Regions from separate parts of the Shewanella sp. M-Br genome, predicted to be linked through region 4. Evidence: predicted binding sites of a transcription regulator. Region 4 holds the regulator's gene; each other region holds the start of a gene.

Region 1 (4,197 bases), on a different contig from region 4:
ATTTATTTTGTTGAATATTTTATATTTTTTGTTCGTTCTATAAATGCTCAGTCATCCAGCCTAAAAAGTTAGGCTGGATGTCCTCCACAACGATCACTCATCTTGCTCAGTGGTTTCCTGATAAGGAACAAACACTTTAAGAGATGCTGGCTGGACTTCAATAGTGAGATCCGCAGGCTCAAATACTTCACCATCAATCACATATTTACACTTAGGCTGGCTGCTGATGGTGACCTTTTTAGCATGGGCATGATGGACTTTACTTGCACTCGCTTGTTGATCTCGCACACTCTTATTGCCTTCTTTTACCCATCCCGCAATCGCTAATTCAGCGAGGCTAAGCAACTGCTCTTTGGGTTCATCGCCAGCATCCAACCAAGTAATGTCGAGCAACCCGTCGGTCATGTTTGGTTCGCCATCGCCCTGCGCCAACACGCTGGTAAACGGTGCGGCATTGGCAACGATTAGGCTATGGGTCGTTAATGTTGTGGGTTTTGCATCATCTAAGCTGAGCTGGATGGTTAAAGTGATATCGGCATTCACTGCGCGCCATAAGCCATCGAGGTAGGCAAACTGGCCGAGAGCATTTTTACGCTCACGGTTCGCGGATTCAATCATTTGTTGCTCAAACCCTATGCCCACAAGCAACAACACTAACTCCTCATTACAACGCGCGGTATCAATGGCTTGGCAATGCCCTTGAATAATATTATCCAACGCCTGAGAGATAGGAATAAGCTTACTGCCTAAACCAAAGAGGGCATGACTGAGAGCATTAGTTGTGCCAAGAGGAATGATGCCTAAGACGATATCCGTATCAACGATTTGAGAGGCCACTTCAGTCACAGTACCATCGCCACCACAGGCGATAATAATATCAGCGCCTGCATTACGGGCTTGCTCGGCGAAGACATTTGCGGTTTCGTCTGCTGTTGTGAGTTTTAAAGTCAGGTCAAAATAGGCTTTGAGTTCATCTTGGATTTGCTCGCTGTATTCTTGCCATTTCCCGCCACCAGAAACTGGGTTGGCGATAATCCACGCCACTTTGTGGATGTTAATTTTCCCTTGACTGAGCATGCGATCTAGCGCGCGTAATTGCCATTTGTTTAAGCCGGCGGTTTTGCGAATTTGCTTTATCTGCTGCAGTACTTCGGCGAAGTGCTGTTGTTTATCTTTACAAACCAAATAAGCGGCGAGTACCAGCACTGAGCGGCCACGACCCATAGCACAGTGGATGAGTACCTGTTTATTGGCGCGCACTTGGCGGTGCAGCCAGTTAACGGCTTGATTGAGTTGGGCGCTGGTCGGTACGCTATGGTCGAGGATGGGAATATTTAAATACTCGATATGATCCTCAAATTGCGACCAATCTAAGCCATCAAATTCAGCGGTGACATCCAGAATGGCAGTGATCTTATTGGCTTTAATCGTTTCCAGATCTGCGGAAAAGAGTCTACAGCCGAGATACAGATGTTCATCAATCCTCTGCATGGGTGGTACTGAATCGTATTTTCTGGCCCAGTGGTTATAGAGTCGACTGCCTAATAAAAAGGGAATAAAACCCCAACGAATATACCAAGGAATAGTGCCATCTTGGCGTTTTCTAAAAATACTGGCGAGATTAAACCAATAGGCTGAACCGACTAAAAACAGTGACAGACTTGTCCATGCACAAATGAAAGTGAGCAGGGGAGAAGTATCTGTTACTGCAAAATAGGCTAACAATACTGCACCTGCAGTGTACAAATATTTGATGTGGATCTTCGTTAGCATGCAAGTCCTCCAATGCCATTGTTCTTGGTTAAAATCGTTGCACTTGAATGGATAGGTGTCGAGATGAGAGATGCAGAAATGAGCGAGTCTAAACCAAAAGGGTGGCAGTAGACGAGTCTATTGCCACCCTAAAGTGAGGTTTGTTTAGCACTTAGTATCTTTAGCTTTAACACCTTCTTTGACTTCTTCACAGGCATCTTCGATGGCGTTACCTGTATCAGTCATTACTTCATCGATTTTTTCGCCCGCGTCTTCGGCTTTGTTATCACTACAGGCCGTTAAACCTAGGGCGAGTAATAATGCGAATGCTGCACTTGTCATCAGGGTAAATGGTTTCATATCTATCTCCTTTTCTAAAAAAAATTATAGTCGCGGTGATTTACCCTTAAGGGCATTGATCAGCAGAGAAATCACTAATAACACAATAAATATGAAGAAAATGATTTTCGCTATTCCCGCCGCTGCGCCAGCAATCCCAGCAAATCCTAACAACCCGGCAATCACGGCAACAACTAGAAATACTAATGTCCAACCTAGCATAATAACCTCCTGCCCTTGTATTAATCCTTTTCATGACAGTTTGTGTCACTTGTAAGGTAACGGCTAATGGCTCTTACTTGATTGCGATCTTAATGCCAACTTTAAAAATTTTAAGTAGTTAATTGATTTTAAATATAATTTAAATCATTTTATTTAAAATGGTGTGAGTGAATTAAAAGAGGGGTAGGCAATTTTTACCTAAGCTTCGGTAAGAGTTTCAGCCTAATACGTTGAATCAAAGACTGTGAGCTGATGTTGTTCATAAGTAAAGACAAATAAAAGCCGACACTGTGAGTTTGTGTCGGCTTGAAGATATTATGATCTTATAATACAAGATGATAGGAGCTAAATACGTTTAAAAACGATTTAATGGTTTCCAGCGTTGCAGGCTAACTGGAATGGTCGCGCCTTGGGATAACAGCAGGTTAATGCGGGATTGATACGCCGCGCCTACCATTAAATGTTTGGCTAAATCCACCGCATTACGGGCCTTATAGTCATCTAAATAACTGCCTTTCGCCCAAGCATTAAATGCGCCGAGCGCTGGGCCTGCCCAAATTTGGTAATCCATTTCGCGGCCGACTTCACCTGTGTTCGACCAGCGGCTAGACAGACCCAAATACCAGCGGAAAATCAGCGCCATCTTACGTTTGGGGTTATCCAGTGCACGCTCGATTTGTTTAGGATCGCGCTCGTTAAAGTGGGCGACAGTGCCCGCCCAAATATCATCGAGTGATGAGCGGAACACTTGCTCTTCGAGTTTTTTACGCTCGTCCGCAGGGATGGCATCAATCGAATCGTAACGGGTGTAGATCTCATAAAGCTTATTGGCGCGCATCGGGAACAAAGTGCCGCGCTTAACCACTTGTAATTTCACGCCCATTTCGAACATATCGGCGGCAGGCGCCATAGTCACATCGGCCATTTCTGTGGTGGCGAGTAACTTACGGGTGTGTTCGCTCGCGCCCGCCTCCACACACGCTTGGTTGATTGAACCTGTGACGATAAAGGCCGCACCCATGTTGAAGGTGGCTAATGCTGCATCGGGTGTGCCGACGCCGCCGCCTGCGCCAACACGGATGGGCGTTTTATATTGATACTTAGCTTGGATTTCATCTTTGAGCGCCAAAATCGTCGGCAATAGCGTGACCAATGGACGATTGTCGGTATGGCCGCCTGAGTCGGCTTCGGCTGTGATGTCGTCCGCCATAGGCACCTGCAATGCCATCGCCATTTGGTCTTGGCTGATAAGGCCGTCACTCACTAATTGCTGGAGGATTTTGGCTGGCGCTGGCTCCATAAACTTAGTCGCGACTTCGGTACGGCTGATTTTGGCGATGACTTTGTTGCCAATGACTATCTCGCCATGTTCGTCGCGGCTCAAACCCGCCGCGCGGTAATAGACGATTTGCGGTGTTAAACCTAAAAATGCCGAGGCTTCGACCGTGCGCACTTTATGTTTTAAGAACAGCTCAACACTGCCGCGCTCTAATGCGGGCTCGCTTGGGCTGTGAATTAAGTTAAAAGCATAAGGACCATTAGGCAGCGCCGCCTGAATGCGAGTAATGGCCGCTTCAACGCGGGATGGGATTAACCCCGCCGCGCCAAACGAACACAAAATGCCCGCTTGACCTAGCGCGATAACCAGTTCTTCCGAGGCAATACCGTTGGCCATAGCGCCGGCGTAGTAAGCGTATTTGACACCGTGGACGCGGCGAAAATTACTGTCGCCTAAACTTTGGGTGCCAAGGGCGGGCGCAAAGGCGCTGACGGGGTGTGAGCCTAGTGGCGCTTGGCTGTCACTTGTGGTCACTTCGGCCGTTTGCGCTATGCCTAAGCCTTTTTCACTGTGATTGACTAAGTAACAGGCTTGGCTTAAATCTT
Region 2 (4,197 bases), on a different contig from region 4:
TCGACATAGGGAGCATCCCAATACGGCGGCGTTCCTATGTGATCTTTGATGAATTCGATAAAAGAACTGACCTTAGGTGCTAAGTGCTTACGACGGGGATAAACCGCCTGCAATGGCAGATGGTGGGTCAATTGCCAATCCTTCAGTAAAGGCACTAATGTCCCTTTGGCAATTTCATCCTCCATCAGATAACTCGCAAGATACACAACTCCAAGACCACTGATTGCAGCGGATTTTAATGCAGGCGCATTATCCACCCTGAAATTACCCGATACGCCAATTTCACAGTAGTCATCACCCTTCTTAAATTGCCACATGCTGTGCTCGTGCCACTCGCCTTGATAGACCAAACAGTTGTGGTCAACTAGCTGCTCAGGTCGAGTTGGCTCGCCATGTTGAGCAATATAGCCAGGCGAAGCAACTAACAGGAATTGGCACTTCATCAGAGGTCTAGCAACCATGCCAAGCGGTAATTGCTCAGACATAGTTAACAGTAAGTCTAAGCCTTCGCTCACGACATCCACTTTATGGTCCAGTAAGCTCACTTGTAGCTCAAGCTCAGGATGTTTTGCCATAAAAGATGGCAACGCAGGAATGATATGCATCACTCCAAAGGATTGGGAAATCCCCACCTTAAGCACGCCGCGGGTCGCATCATTTAAGTTATGCACGCTGGCTATCGCTTGTTCAGCGTCACGCAGCAGTTCTTCACCTTGCAGATACAGCAAATGCCCTGCTTCAGTCAGACTTAAGCTGCGGGTGGTACGTTGAATTAATTGAACACCAAGTCTATGTTCAAGATCGGCGACTTGTGTACTGACCTTAGACTTAGAGATCCCAAGCCTTCTTGCGGCGGCACTAAAACTCCCTGCTCTGGCCACATGAGTAAAAATCGCAATAGGTTCTAACAGTTCTAACATGGAAGTCGCCTTAAGCTGTTTACGACAATGATATTAACTTTCGGTGAGCAGCTATGGTTAGCGTAATCATCGCTTAAAAATAACCATAGCATTGATATCTCGCATCAAAATGATATAACGCAGAGATTTAGACCGAAAAAGTCCACTAAAGTAGGGGGTTATATCTGACTGATATGCCAGCTTTTAATTATATTTTAAGAGTATACCAAATATTCGTCTCTAGACTGTAACATTCCGAACTAAATCGCTGCAAGCCTAGCCTATAAGCCACATCAACTTAGCCATAAGGGTTGTCACCACGATTAAACCGTAGCCAATAAAAAAGCCCCTAGTCGATAAATTGACTAGGGGCGTAGCATTCAAGTTTGACTCATGCACAAGGAGATAGAAGTTATTGCAGTTAAAACTAAGGGCGATTCGCAAGAACTATTTACAAGTACTATTCACGCAGTTCCTTGGTTGAGTTTTGTGTCAACACATAAGGTGCTAGTTCTGGCACTTCTTGGCGCAATTGATTTTCAAGCACTAACAAATTTTCAAATCGGTCGCACAAACGGTCAGCCTTAGCTTCTAATCCCTTAGATTGGCTCTCAATTTGTTGCTCAATATCTTGGCCTAACTTGTCCATTTTTTGGGAGAAGGTATCCATCTTAGCTTCAAAATTTTCACCGCCACCAGACATGATTTGGCCACCTAAGTTCATCATAATTGCGCCAATTGAATTCTGGACAATTTGTTCCATTTCCTGCTCGAATTCATCGTTAAATGTACTTTGCATCGAGTCTTCAGTCGCCCCTAAATAGAAGCTATCACCATTCTTGTAAGCCACTGAATCAACCCGTTTTTGAACGCCAGCCATCATTTCATTAAATTTTGCACCAGCGGCATCACCCATTAAAGGTGTTAAGGCCATACCAACCGCTTTGGAAGCAAGAGATACTGCCTCATTCACCAGTTCAATCACTTCTGGCACTTGAGTCGAAACTTCATCGGCATATTGAGTAACCAATTTTTTCTGCTTGTCGGTTAAGTTAACTTGCTTACCTTCCACAAATAACTTGTCAACTTCGATACGATACTTTTCTGTGCCCTTCTCGCTCATGACTAATTTTTTAGGCTCGACCATAACGTCATAATTTAAGGAGACCTCACAGCGCTCATCTATTTTTGGTTCTATTTGTGCTTGCGCCAGCTGTACGCTAGATGCCCCTAAAATCACGCCAGATAATGCAAATCCAGTTAATAACTTATTTAATTTCATTTTTGTTCGTCCTTTAATCTGAATAATTCGATAAACCTAAACTACTGAATAGCTTATACCATGTGAATAGCTTATAGCAGGAGACGTGCCAACTTTATAACAATTTGATTATGTTGAATTTTGAAAGTTAGCACTAAAAGGTCATTAGCGAAATTCGCTAACATTTAGTCTGATAGTGCTAATAAAAAACGAGAGATAAGACTAGAAAATAGAACGACCGAGACGCTGACTTAGATGCTCAAGCATCGCTGTGCCCGCAAGTGAGTTGCCATTATTATCGAGTTCTGGCGACCATACACAAATCGACAGTTCTCCAGGGATCACGGCAATAATACCGCCGCCGACGCCACTTTTACCTGGCATACCAACACGATAAGCAAACTCACCCGCACCATCGTATAAGCCCGAGGTTGCCAACAGAGCGTTAAGTTGCCGAGTTTGCACTTGAGAAATAAGCTCAGTCCCTGTGATACTTTTGCCGCGATTAGCTAAATACAACATGGCCTTAGACAAGTCAGCACAATTCATCTTCAAGGCGCAATAATGAAAATAGGTGCGCAGCACAGTATCAACATCACCTTGAAAATTACCAAAGGACTTCATCAAATAAGCGATAGCCGCATTGCGCGCACTATGCTGATATTCTGAATCTGCTACTTGTTTATCGAAACACACTTTATCGTTTTGGCTAAGTTGCCTGACTAACTCAAGCATTCTGTGTTTAGGTGCACCTAAACGACTCTGCAATAAGTCAGCAATCACTAACGCGCCAGCATTGATAAATGGGTTGCGTGGCTTGCCACGTTCTAACTCGACTTGTACTAAAGAGTTGAATGAATGGCCCGAAGGTTCTTTGCCAACACGGCTCCAGATTTCGGCTTCTTCATATAAAGTTAACGCTAAGGTTAAGCTGAAAACTTTGGAGATACTTTGAATCGAAAACGGCTCAAGGTAATCGCCCGCACCTAAAGTTTCACCGTCAACAGTCGTGACGGCAATACCTAATTTGCCAGCATCAACGCTGGCCAGTGCGGGGATATAATTTGCAACCTTTCCTTGGCCGAGCAAGGGTCGAACTTTCTCGACCACTTCCTCAAGTAATGCCAACTCGGGCATTAACCCCACCAAATGTCGTACAGTTCGCTAACTTCAACCTGAGATACTTTTTGGGTCGCCCAGAATGCCTTAACTGCAGCAATATCTTCTTCGGTACATTTACCAATCGTTTGGGTGGCGATAATGCCTTCCCATTCGATGTGGCCGCCGCCATGGAAACCTAATTTACGGGTTTCGATCACTTCATCGATGAATTTATCTACAGTTGCATCGATATCGGCTTCAGATACTGATGCATCAAAAGTCCAAGCCATATCGAAACCTAACTCTTGGAATTCATCAACGCGCATTTTCTTACGTAAACGACGGCTACGATTAGTTGCCATAGTGATTTTCCCTTTTGTGTTTAAAATTAGCTAAAATTGAGTTCGTGATTAAGCGATACGCTCAAACATCAGATCCCATACACCGTGACCCAGTCTATGGCCGCGGGCTTCAAACTTTGTCAATGGACGATGATCAGGACGCGGCACCACACTGCCGTCGGCCGACTGGTTTTGATAACCCGGTGCGGCTTGCATCACCTCTAACATATGCTCGCTGTACTCTTCCCAGTCAGTTGCCATATGGAAAACACCGCCAATTTTTAGCTTGCGACGAATAAGTTCGGCAAATTCAGCTTGTACGATGCGGCGTTTATGGTGACGTTTTTTATGCCAAGGATCTGGGAAGAACAATTGCACTCGGGCTAATGAACCGTCAGCAATCGCATGTTCTAATACTTCCATGGCATCGTGATGATACACACGTAAATTAGTCACACCAGCAATGGCTGCATCACTGAGGCAAGAGCCTACACCCGGTTTATGTACTTCAATACCAATGAAATTTTGCTCTGGTGCATCTTTAGCCATTTGTACTAAAGAGGCGCCCATGCCAAAGCCAATTTCCAGCACAGTA
Region 3 (4,197 bases), on a different contig from region 4:
ACATTTTATTAAGATCAAGCAAACAGAGTTTGCTATGGGCGATTACCAAGATGGTGAGGTAAAAGGTCGAGCATTACTCGATTACTTGCGCATTACACCGTTAAATTTCGATCCCGCTCTAGAGCCGGACACCCAAAGTGACGCACCGATTCAAGATGATCCTAAAATGCAAACTATGCCCTTTGTGGCGCCCTTTATTGTGACGACTCAAGGTTCGGGCGTATTTTGGTATCTTGGATTGTTTAATCTGGATTTTAAACACAATAGCTTGAAACACTTAGGCAGTGTCATGCTTGGCGATCGAATCGAGGTGGATAGTATTGAACCTGTTTATCCTTTTGAAGCCCCATTTAAAATTGCTGTGACTTATCGTGATAGAGCGTCTGACCAACCCATGTCTGAAACCCCTGAAATAGTCAAAACCATAGAGATGATAGTGAGTGAGACCAGCATACATAAGTAACGTGTAAATGCCATTATGGATCTACGTAGGCTTATGCTAAGTTGTTTTTCGGTCTGTGGGTGATGTTTGCTTCAGTAGCAAGCGTTAGCAGGTAATAGGTCAGCATAAGATTTCGACAAGGAGAGTGTCATGCAAGTTAGCAAAATCACTGGGAAATTTGATGTTAAGCTCACTCCTGATAGCCCCTATGCTACTGGTATTGGTGGTGTGACGTTAGGACGTATGGGCTTAGATAAAACCTTTTATGGTGAGCTTGAGGGGCGCAGCAAGGGGGAAATGCTCAGTGCTATGACGTCAGTCAAGGGCTCAGCTGGCTATGTGGCCATTGAACAAGTGGTTGGTAATTTGTGCGGTAAGCAGGGCAGTTTTGTATTACAACATTTTGGCATTATGACCGATGGACAAAATCGTCTGATCTTAGAAGTGATACCCCATTCTGGGGCGGGGGAGTTGCAGGGGTTAACTGGCACTATGACCATCAATATTGAGAATGGCCAACATTTTTATGCATTCCAGTTTGGCTTTGAAGCTTAGTTTGGCTTTGAAGCTTGAGTAACGCCTGTGTTTTAGCTCAGTTTTCTGTAACTCTTCTCCTTTATGATCATTCGAGTCATCTGAATTCACCCTTCTTAATTTAAGCGAGTAAGTCTTTTCGATTGAGTCTGAAAATGGGCATAAAAAAACCAGCTGAGGCTGGTTTTTTTGATTCTTTTTTCATAAAGCACTATCGAACCTTGAGTCTAGATCGGTGTGCTGTTACTTAAAATACGTTTAATTTAAAAAATGCCGTTGTCGCGAGAGTTAAGACACTTTTTTAACCACTTTAATTTTATCAACGACCTTTTTCACATCGTCGGTATTTTCGGCAATTTTCAGTGCTAGTTGACGTTCGGCATCGCTGGCAACTTCACCTTTCAATGTGACTATGCCATTGGCAACATCCACATTAATTTGGGTGCCGGATACGTCAGTTGAAAACAGTAAACGCGTTTTGATGACAGTGGCAACTTTAGAGTCAGTTAAGGTGGCAACAACTTCACTGGTGCCTTCTTTCTCATTCATTACAGTGAGTTGGTTATCGACATCTTTTACGCCGTCTAAACTTTTGATCAGTTCAGTGGCAAGAGCTTTATCGACACTGCTTTCCACTTTACCCGTTAACGTCACGTTTCCGTCTTTAACATCCGTTATAATGTCAAAGGAATTGAGGTTAGTGTTGAGCAGTAAAGTGGTTTCAGCTTTACCATCGATCCACGCATCCTTAGCCCCGTCCTTCCAATCTTGAGCCGCTGCGACATTTAAACTGATTGAACCGACAAGTAAAGCCACTAGTACTGATGCTGTTGTAGTTTTCATAATCATATCCTCCGTTGTTTTCTCGAAGCTAGATAATGCGCCAATCGTGCCAATGTTTTTAAGGTGATGATTTTTAATGTTTTAATTGTTTTATTTGGCGTTTTTATACCTTGGCACTTTCCTTTAGGTCGGTCTTTTTTACCGACAAAATGTAATTTTTTCTGGCATGCTGAGCCATCATTCGAGCATAAAAAACCGCACTCATCAGTGCGGTATTATGTCTGTAGTAAAAGTGGAGGGGAGTCGGTTAAATATGGCTCACTTAGCGACAGGGAATTAATGGTGATTGAGCGATCCCGTACCGTCGTAACTCATTTGCAGCCAAGCGGCACCCTCTGCAAGTTGGTTTGCAAGTTGTGGCTGATGCGCTTGCCTTACTGCTTGTTTTATTTGGATTAGCACTTGCTGCTCTATGTCGACAAGGGCGGTCATAGCCTGCGAGATTTGGCACTGTTGCAGCAATTCTGTTGCTTGAGTATAAGTGACGGGCACGGTGTGACTTAGGCCATTAATTGGCTCGTCAGCCAAACGTCTCAGCTGTTCAAACCGAGTTAACATTCGTTGGTGGATGTTAGCTTTGGCGGAAAAAACACGTTTAAGATTATAGTCTTCGACATACCTCCTCGCTTGGTTGTAAAATGTGAGTCCTTCTTGATTCAGCTTGATGATTTCATCGATCAACATGATATCGGCGCGGATATCAGTCTGATGTTGCACAACATTAGACTTCATTATGGACCTCCTAATGCCAGTGTTCGACATAGATTGTTTAACTGCTTGGGTAAACTGATTTTGTTTCGTTCAGCTACCATGCATATTCTGTTCTCGTTTTTAATGATATTTTAACAGGCTGATTTTTAGACTGATATTCTCCGTTCATCGAGATATCATCTTAGAACATCGGCAACTATTACCGTTGCTGTTGTTAAAATTTCACGACTGACATACAGTAGCACTTCATACACAGGGAGTGGGATAGCATGGCTCGATTGACACTTTTTTATCACCTGCAGGATGTAAACGCCGAGCAAGCTATCATTGAACTCGCCGGCGCAGCCGACTTTAATAAGCTACGCAGTGTCGATGATTTACCTTGGATAGAGCAGCTTGAGGCGAACCACATTGATGTTGCCATCATTGAGCTGTCTAGCCTTAGCCGTGAGGATTATCTTGGGCTGCTGGACAATACGGCCTTGTCTAATATCGAGTTTATATTTCTCTCCGACGGTCAGCCGAACCCCAATCTTGATCAGTTAATGTCGAATTTTGCCTGTTATCATTTTCGTAAACCCTACGATATGACGTTGATCAGTGACATCTTCGCCGATTTTGCCCTGTATTTAGTCTCATCACCAATCCGGCCTCGGCCTTTTTCCAGCGAGCTAGACCAATATGGTTTGCTTGTCGGTTCCTCTGCAGCTATGCACAAGCTGTATCGTACGATACGTCGCGTTTCTGCGACCGACAGTAATGTGCTGATTATTGGTGAGAGTGGCGCAGGGAAAGAGCTCGTTGCCAATACCATACATCTTGCCAGCCCGAGATTGAACGAGCCTTTTATTGCAATTAACTGCGGTGCATTAAGCCCTGAGTTGGTCGATAGTGAGCTGTTTGGTCATGTCAAAGGCGCTTTCACTGGTGCGAATCGCGATCACAAAGGCGTATTTGAGCAGGCAGAAGGTGGAACCTTATTTCTTGATGAAGTCACCGAAATGCCGATTGAGCATCAAGTGAAGTTACTCAGAGTGCTTGAAAATAGCGAATATCGTCCCGTTGGCGGTGCCAAAGTGCAGCATGCCAATGTGCGGATTGTGGCGGCAACTAATCGTGATCCCATAGTGGCGATTGAGGCAGGGCAATTTCGCGAAGATTTGTATTTCCGTTTGGCCCAGTTCCCTATCCGCGTTCCGCCATTAAGGGAACGTGGCGATGATATTCTCGGGCTAGCGCAGCATTTTCTTGCCTATCGTAATGTGGCCGAAAAGCAGAATAAAAGCCTCGCTGAAGACAGTGCGCAGATGATTGCGGCATATCCTTGGCCAGGGAATGTGCGTGAATTAAAACATGCCATTGAGCGAGCCTATATTTTGGCAGATCAAGAGATTTTACCCAGCCATTTACAGCTACCTCAGACGAATGAAGTGGGTTTATGTGGTGGTGAACAAGTTGTTATCCCCCAAGGCATGCGCTTAGATGATTTAGAGAGAATCGCTATTTATCAAGCACTAGAAACCACTCAAGGTAATAAAACGGATACCGCCGAACAACTGGGGATCAGCGTTAAAACCCTCTACAACAAGCTCAGCAAGTACGAGCAACAAGTCGAAGCGGGTGAGCCGACGGCGGAATAGTGCTGATTATCAAATTAATATTGAAAC
Region 4 (4,197 bases):
CCAGTGGTTGGCGATTTAAGAACTCAGCCACGGGTTCATCTAAGCCAGTCAATGGCCGCAGCGCCAACTCCCAGTGGGGATTGGGCAGAAAGCGTACATCGAACATAAAGTCGGCTTCGGTGGGCATTCCGTGCTTAAAGCCAAAGGACTCGAAGTTGATCACGAGTTCTTTATCGACACTACCAAGGAGAATTTGTCTGACTTGGTCGCTTAAATCATAGATATTCAAATTCGACGTATCTATGTAGTGATCGACCAGTTTTGACATAGGCTCGAGCAGTTTCCCCTCCAGCTTTATCGCTTCTTGCAAAGAGACTCGGCTCTTCGACAAAGGATGCAAACGGCGGGTTTCGCTGTAACGCTTGAGCAGAATTTTATCGCTGGAGTTAAGGAAGAAGCTCGTTAACTCAGTATCTGGAGGTAGGCTAGCGAGTTGTTTCACTAAGACCTTATCCTGCTCAGGCATGTTACGCACGTCGACACTGATGGCGACGAGATCGTTACTGCCTTTGAGTTGCTCAAGCAAACTGCCAATCAATGGCAAGGGAAGGTTATCGACACAATAATAGCCGAGATCTTCGAGTACCCTAAGGGCGACAGATTTGCCTGAGCCTGAGCGGCCCGACACTATGACCAGTTTCATCCAGTGATTACCTGATAGAGTTCCGTTTCATCATGCGTCTTGCGTAATTGCTTTAATATTTGCTTGTCGCTCAGCTTTTCGGCCATGCAAGACAAGGTACTTAAGTGCTGCTGACATTGGTCTGCAGGCACCAGTAGTGCAAATAAAATATCAACAGGTTGCTTATCGATAGCATCAAATGCTATCGGCTCTTCACACTTAATTAGTATGGCAATGGGCTGATCTATATCGGCTAGTCGACCATGTGGAATGGCGATGCCGTTACCTATACCTGTGCTCCCCATCTTTTCGCGCGCCACTAGGCTTTCGAATATCTCTTGAGATGAGAGGGTCGGGTACTGGGCAGCGACTAAGTCGCTGATGAGTTCCAGTACCTTTTTCTTGCTGCCCGGAGTGGCGCAGGTAGTGCACTCCGGCCGCAGTATGGTACAAAGTTCCATTATTAGTGTTTTGTTAACTTCTCTTTGTGTTTAATAACCTGACGGTCAAGCTTGTCAATCAGGGCGTCTATAGCGGCATACATGTCAGCATGCTCTGAAGTTGCAAAAACTTCACCACCTATGAGGTTTATTCTCGCTTCAGCAATCTGTTGCATTTTCTCAACATTGAGCACAACGTGCACATTATTGATCTGTTCGAAATGGCGTTCAAGTTTTGAAAACTTTTCTTCTACATATGCACGTAACGATTCGGTAATTTCGACATGGTGTCCACTTAGGTTTATTTGCATAGAAACGTCCTCCGATATCCACTGTAGGTTATAAACTTTTACGCTGATTAGAAGGTGGAATAAGCATAGCCTCTCGGTACTTCGCAATGGTTCTGCGGGCTACGTTGATCCCTTGTTCTGCCAGAAGTTGTGCCATCTTACTATCGCTTAATGGTTTTTTCTGGTTTTCCGCTGCCACCAGTTTCTTTATAAAGGCTCTGATTGCTGTGGATGAGCACTCACCACCATCGTCAGTCCCGACGTGGCTAGAGAAGAAGTATTTTAGTTCAAAAAGTCCCTTAGGGGTATGCATGTATTTTTGAGTTGTGACCCGTGAGATGGTGGACTCATGCATTTCTACCGCTTCAGCAATATCGTTAAGCACCATAGGCTTCATGGCTTCTTCACCATACTCAAAGAAACCTTGCTGATATTGCACTATGCAATTAGCAACTTTAAGCAAAGTGTCGTTACGGCTTTCTAGACTCTTAATAAACCATTTAGCCTCTTGCAGATGGCCGCGAATAAATTGGCTATCGGCTTGGTTTTTTGTGCTGCGTGCCATAGAAGCATAATGTTGATTTACATTGATTTTGGGCATGCAGTCAGGATTAAGCTCAACGACCCAGCGGCCATTTTTCTTCGACACAGACACATCTGGGATAACGTATTCGTCATTATTGGGCGTGATCAACAAACCTGGGCGAGGATTGAGGGTTTGGATGAGTGCTATACCATCCCTTAATTCATCTTCTTTTAATTTAGTCTTACGCATCAACAACCTAAAATCACGGGCGGCGATCAGATCTAAATGATCTTTGATCAGCATACGGGCGTTTTCTAGGTTGGGAGTATCAGCGGCGAAATGCGACAGTTGGATCAGCAGGCATTCACTTAAATCGCGGGCGGCAACGCCTATGGGATCAAAATGCTGAATGCGCTTGAGTACGGCTTCGACTTCGTCAAGCTCAACTTCAGGATTGCCCATGGCTTCGAGAATTTCTTCAGTGCTTTGGGTGAGATAGCCCTGATCGTCGATTGCATCAATAATGGCGGTGGCAATGGCTAAATCGGTTTCAGAAAACGGCGTGAGGTTTTTTTGCCATTCTAAGTGTTCGTACAAACCTTCACTGGTCTCGCCTTGGAAGGGCATATCGTCTTCACGACTGCCGCCGGGGCCTGAGTTTGGGGAGGCGGTAAACACTTCATCCCATGTGGTGTCCATGGGGAGCTCATCGGGCATGGATTCTTTGGTTAGCGACTCTGCCGTGTCTATGGTGGAGCTGTCTTTTTCTGGTGGCAGAGTGCTAGATTCACTGAAATCCGTATCGGATAGCGTTTGGTTTACAGGGGTTTTAGTGGCGTCGAATTGATCCTCTTCCAGCTCGAGAAGGGGATTAGAATCTAATGCTTGCTGGATCTCTTGCTGCAGTTCTAATGACGACAGTTGCAACAGACGTATGGCCTGTTGTAATTGTGGCGTCATGGTTAACTGTTGACCCAGTTTGAGCTGGAGTGACGCTTTCATGTTACCGCTGATCCCTACGTTATTATTGTTGGATGAGGTCGCTTATTATTATCTTGAGTGAAGCCCAATGGCGGTATAAATTGCCTCCATTGGCTTCGCTCGATTAACTATAGCCTGAATTGTTCACCTAAGTACACAGCCCTAACTTGCTGATTGTCTAAGATCTCTGCTGGAGTTCCTTCGGCAATCAGGTTTCCGTGACTCACAATATAAGCATGTTCACATACATCTAATGTCTCGCGGACATTATGGTCTGTGATCAGTACGCCAAGGCCGCGACTTTTGAGTTGTTCGATAATCTTCTTGATGTCGATAACTGAAATAGGATCGACGCCGGCAAACGGTTCATCGAGCAAAATGAACTTAGGATTAGCGGCTAAAGCCCGCGCAATTTCGACGCGACGACGTTCGCCACCCGACAATGACATGCCTTGGCTGTCACGGATGTGGGTGATATGAAACTCTTCGAGCAGATGTTCTAGTTCTTCTTCTCGTTCTTCGTTTTTAAGTTCTTTACGAGTTTGCAGTACGGCCATGATGTTGTCATGAACAGTTAGCTTACGAAAGATACTGGCTTCCTGCGGTAAGTAACCTATGCCTTTGCGGGCACGCAGATGCATAGGATCTGCGGTTAAATCATCATCGTCGATAAAGATATGTCCCTTATCGCTCTTCACTAGCCCGACAACCATGTAAAAGGTCGTGGTTTTACCTGCACCGTTTGGACCGAGTAGGCCAACGACTTGACCGGTTTTTACCGTCAGACTGACGTCTTTAACCACTTGGCGACTCTTGTAACTTTTCGCCAGATTTTGTGCTCTTAAGGTGATTTGGGTCATTTAGAGTCCTGCTTTTTCACAGGTTTATCCGCTGGAGCATCTGATTTAGCATCATCTTGATAGTTTTCTGGCTGAATAATAGTGATCACGCGATCGTCACCACTGCCAGTACTCTCGGCCATCAATTTCTGTTGAATCATGTTATAGCGGATTAAATTGCCTGTAACTTGGCTACCCGCTTGATCTAATGACGCCATACCTTTCAGTGTTAAGGTGCGGCTTGCCATATCGTAACGAATTTCTTTCGCGCTGGCCGATGCAGGACGGCCATCGTCTAATATCTGGCTATACGTAGCAGGGTTGCCTGTGGCGACTAAAGTTTTGCTATTTTCACCTTCAGCGGAAAATGCACGCAGTTCATTTGCTTGGATTTTTATTGAGCCTTGGGTAACTTCAACCGGACCAAAGAAGATGATCTGGTTGTTTTTGATATCCGCAGTTTGGCTCACAGCTTTAATTTTGACTTCTTGCTTTAAGT

Evidence for each region. The regulator sigma-54, encoded in region 4, starts transcription at its own class of promoters, with help from an activator protein. The targets are predictions, from matches to a motif close to GTTGGCACGNNNNTNGNNT.
Region 1: the regulator sigma-54 is predicted to act here: its motif matches at 2,395-2,413, upstream of AAA952_RS01025 (DUF1328 family protein).
Region 2: the regulator sigma-54 is predicted to act here: its motif matches at 2,256-2,274, upstream of AAA952_RS13860 (YggN family protein).
Region 3: the regulator sigma-54 is predicted to act here: its motif matches at 1,855-1,873, upstream of AAA952_RS01060 (BON domain-containing protein).

Annotation. Positions count from the first base shown of each region.
Region 1 is NZ_BJBV01000001.1:245,389-249,585, reverse strand. It holds gene AAA952_RS01040 (hypothetical protein) at 1-43, shown strand, start outside; gene AAA952_RS01035 (diacylglycerol kinase family protein) at 94-1,773, opposite strand; gene AAA952_RS01030 (hypothetical protein) at 1,918-2,112, opposite strand; gene AAA952_RS01025 (DUF1328 family protein) at 2,137-2,313, opposite strand; gene pfaD (eicosapentaenoate synthase subunit PfaD) at 2,669-4,197, opposite strand, start outside.
Region 2 is NZ_BJBV01000015.1:67,314-71,510, reverse strand. It holds gene AAA952_RS13865 (LysR family transcriptional regulator) at 1-920, opposite strand, end outside; gene AAA952_RS13860 (YggN family protein) at 1,360-2,181, opposite strand; gene glsB (glutaminase B) at 2,383-3,297, opposite strand; gene AAA952_RS13850 (YggL family protein) at 3,297-3,623, opposite strand; gene trmB (tRNA (guanosine(46)-N7)-methyltransferase TrmB) at 3,672-4,197, opposite strand, start outside.
Region 3 is NZ_BJBV01000001.1:251,573-255,769, reverse strand. It holds gene AAA952_RS01070 (hypothetical protein) at 1-463, shown strand, start outside; gene AAA952_RS01065 (DUF3224 domain-containing protein) at 593-997, shown strand; gene AAA952_RS01060 (BON domain-containing protein) at 1,265-1,819, opposite strand; gene AAA952_RS01055 (hypothetical protein) at 2,096-2,551, opposite strand; gene AAA952_RS01050 (sigma-54 interaction domain-containing protein) at 2,800-4,170, shown strand.
Region 4 is NZ_BJBV01000010.1:54,478-58,674, forward strand. It holds gene rapZ (RNase adapter RapZ) at 1-643, opposite strand, end outside; gene ptsN (PTS IIA-like nitrogen regulatory protein PtsN) at 640-1,083, opposite strand; gene hpf (ribosome hibernation promoting factor) at 1,086-1,373, opposite strand; gene AAA952_RS10175 (RNA polymerase factor sigma-54) at 1,402-2,880, opposite strand; gene lptB (LPS export ABC transporter ATP-binding protein) at 2,988-3,719, opposite strand; gene lptA (lipopolysaccharide transport periplasmic protein LptA) at 3,716-4,197, opposite strand, start outside.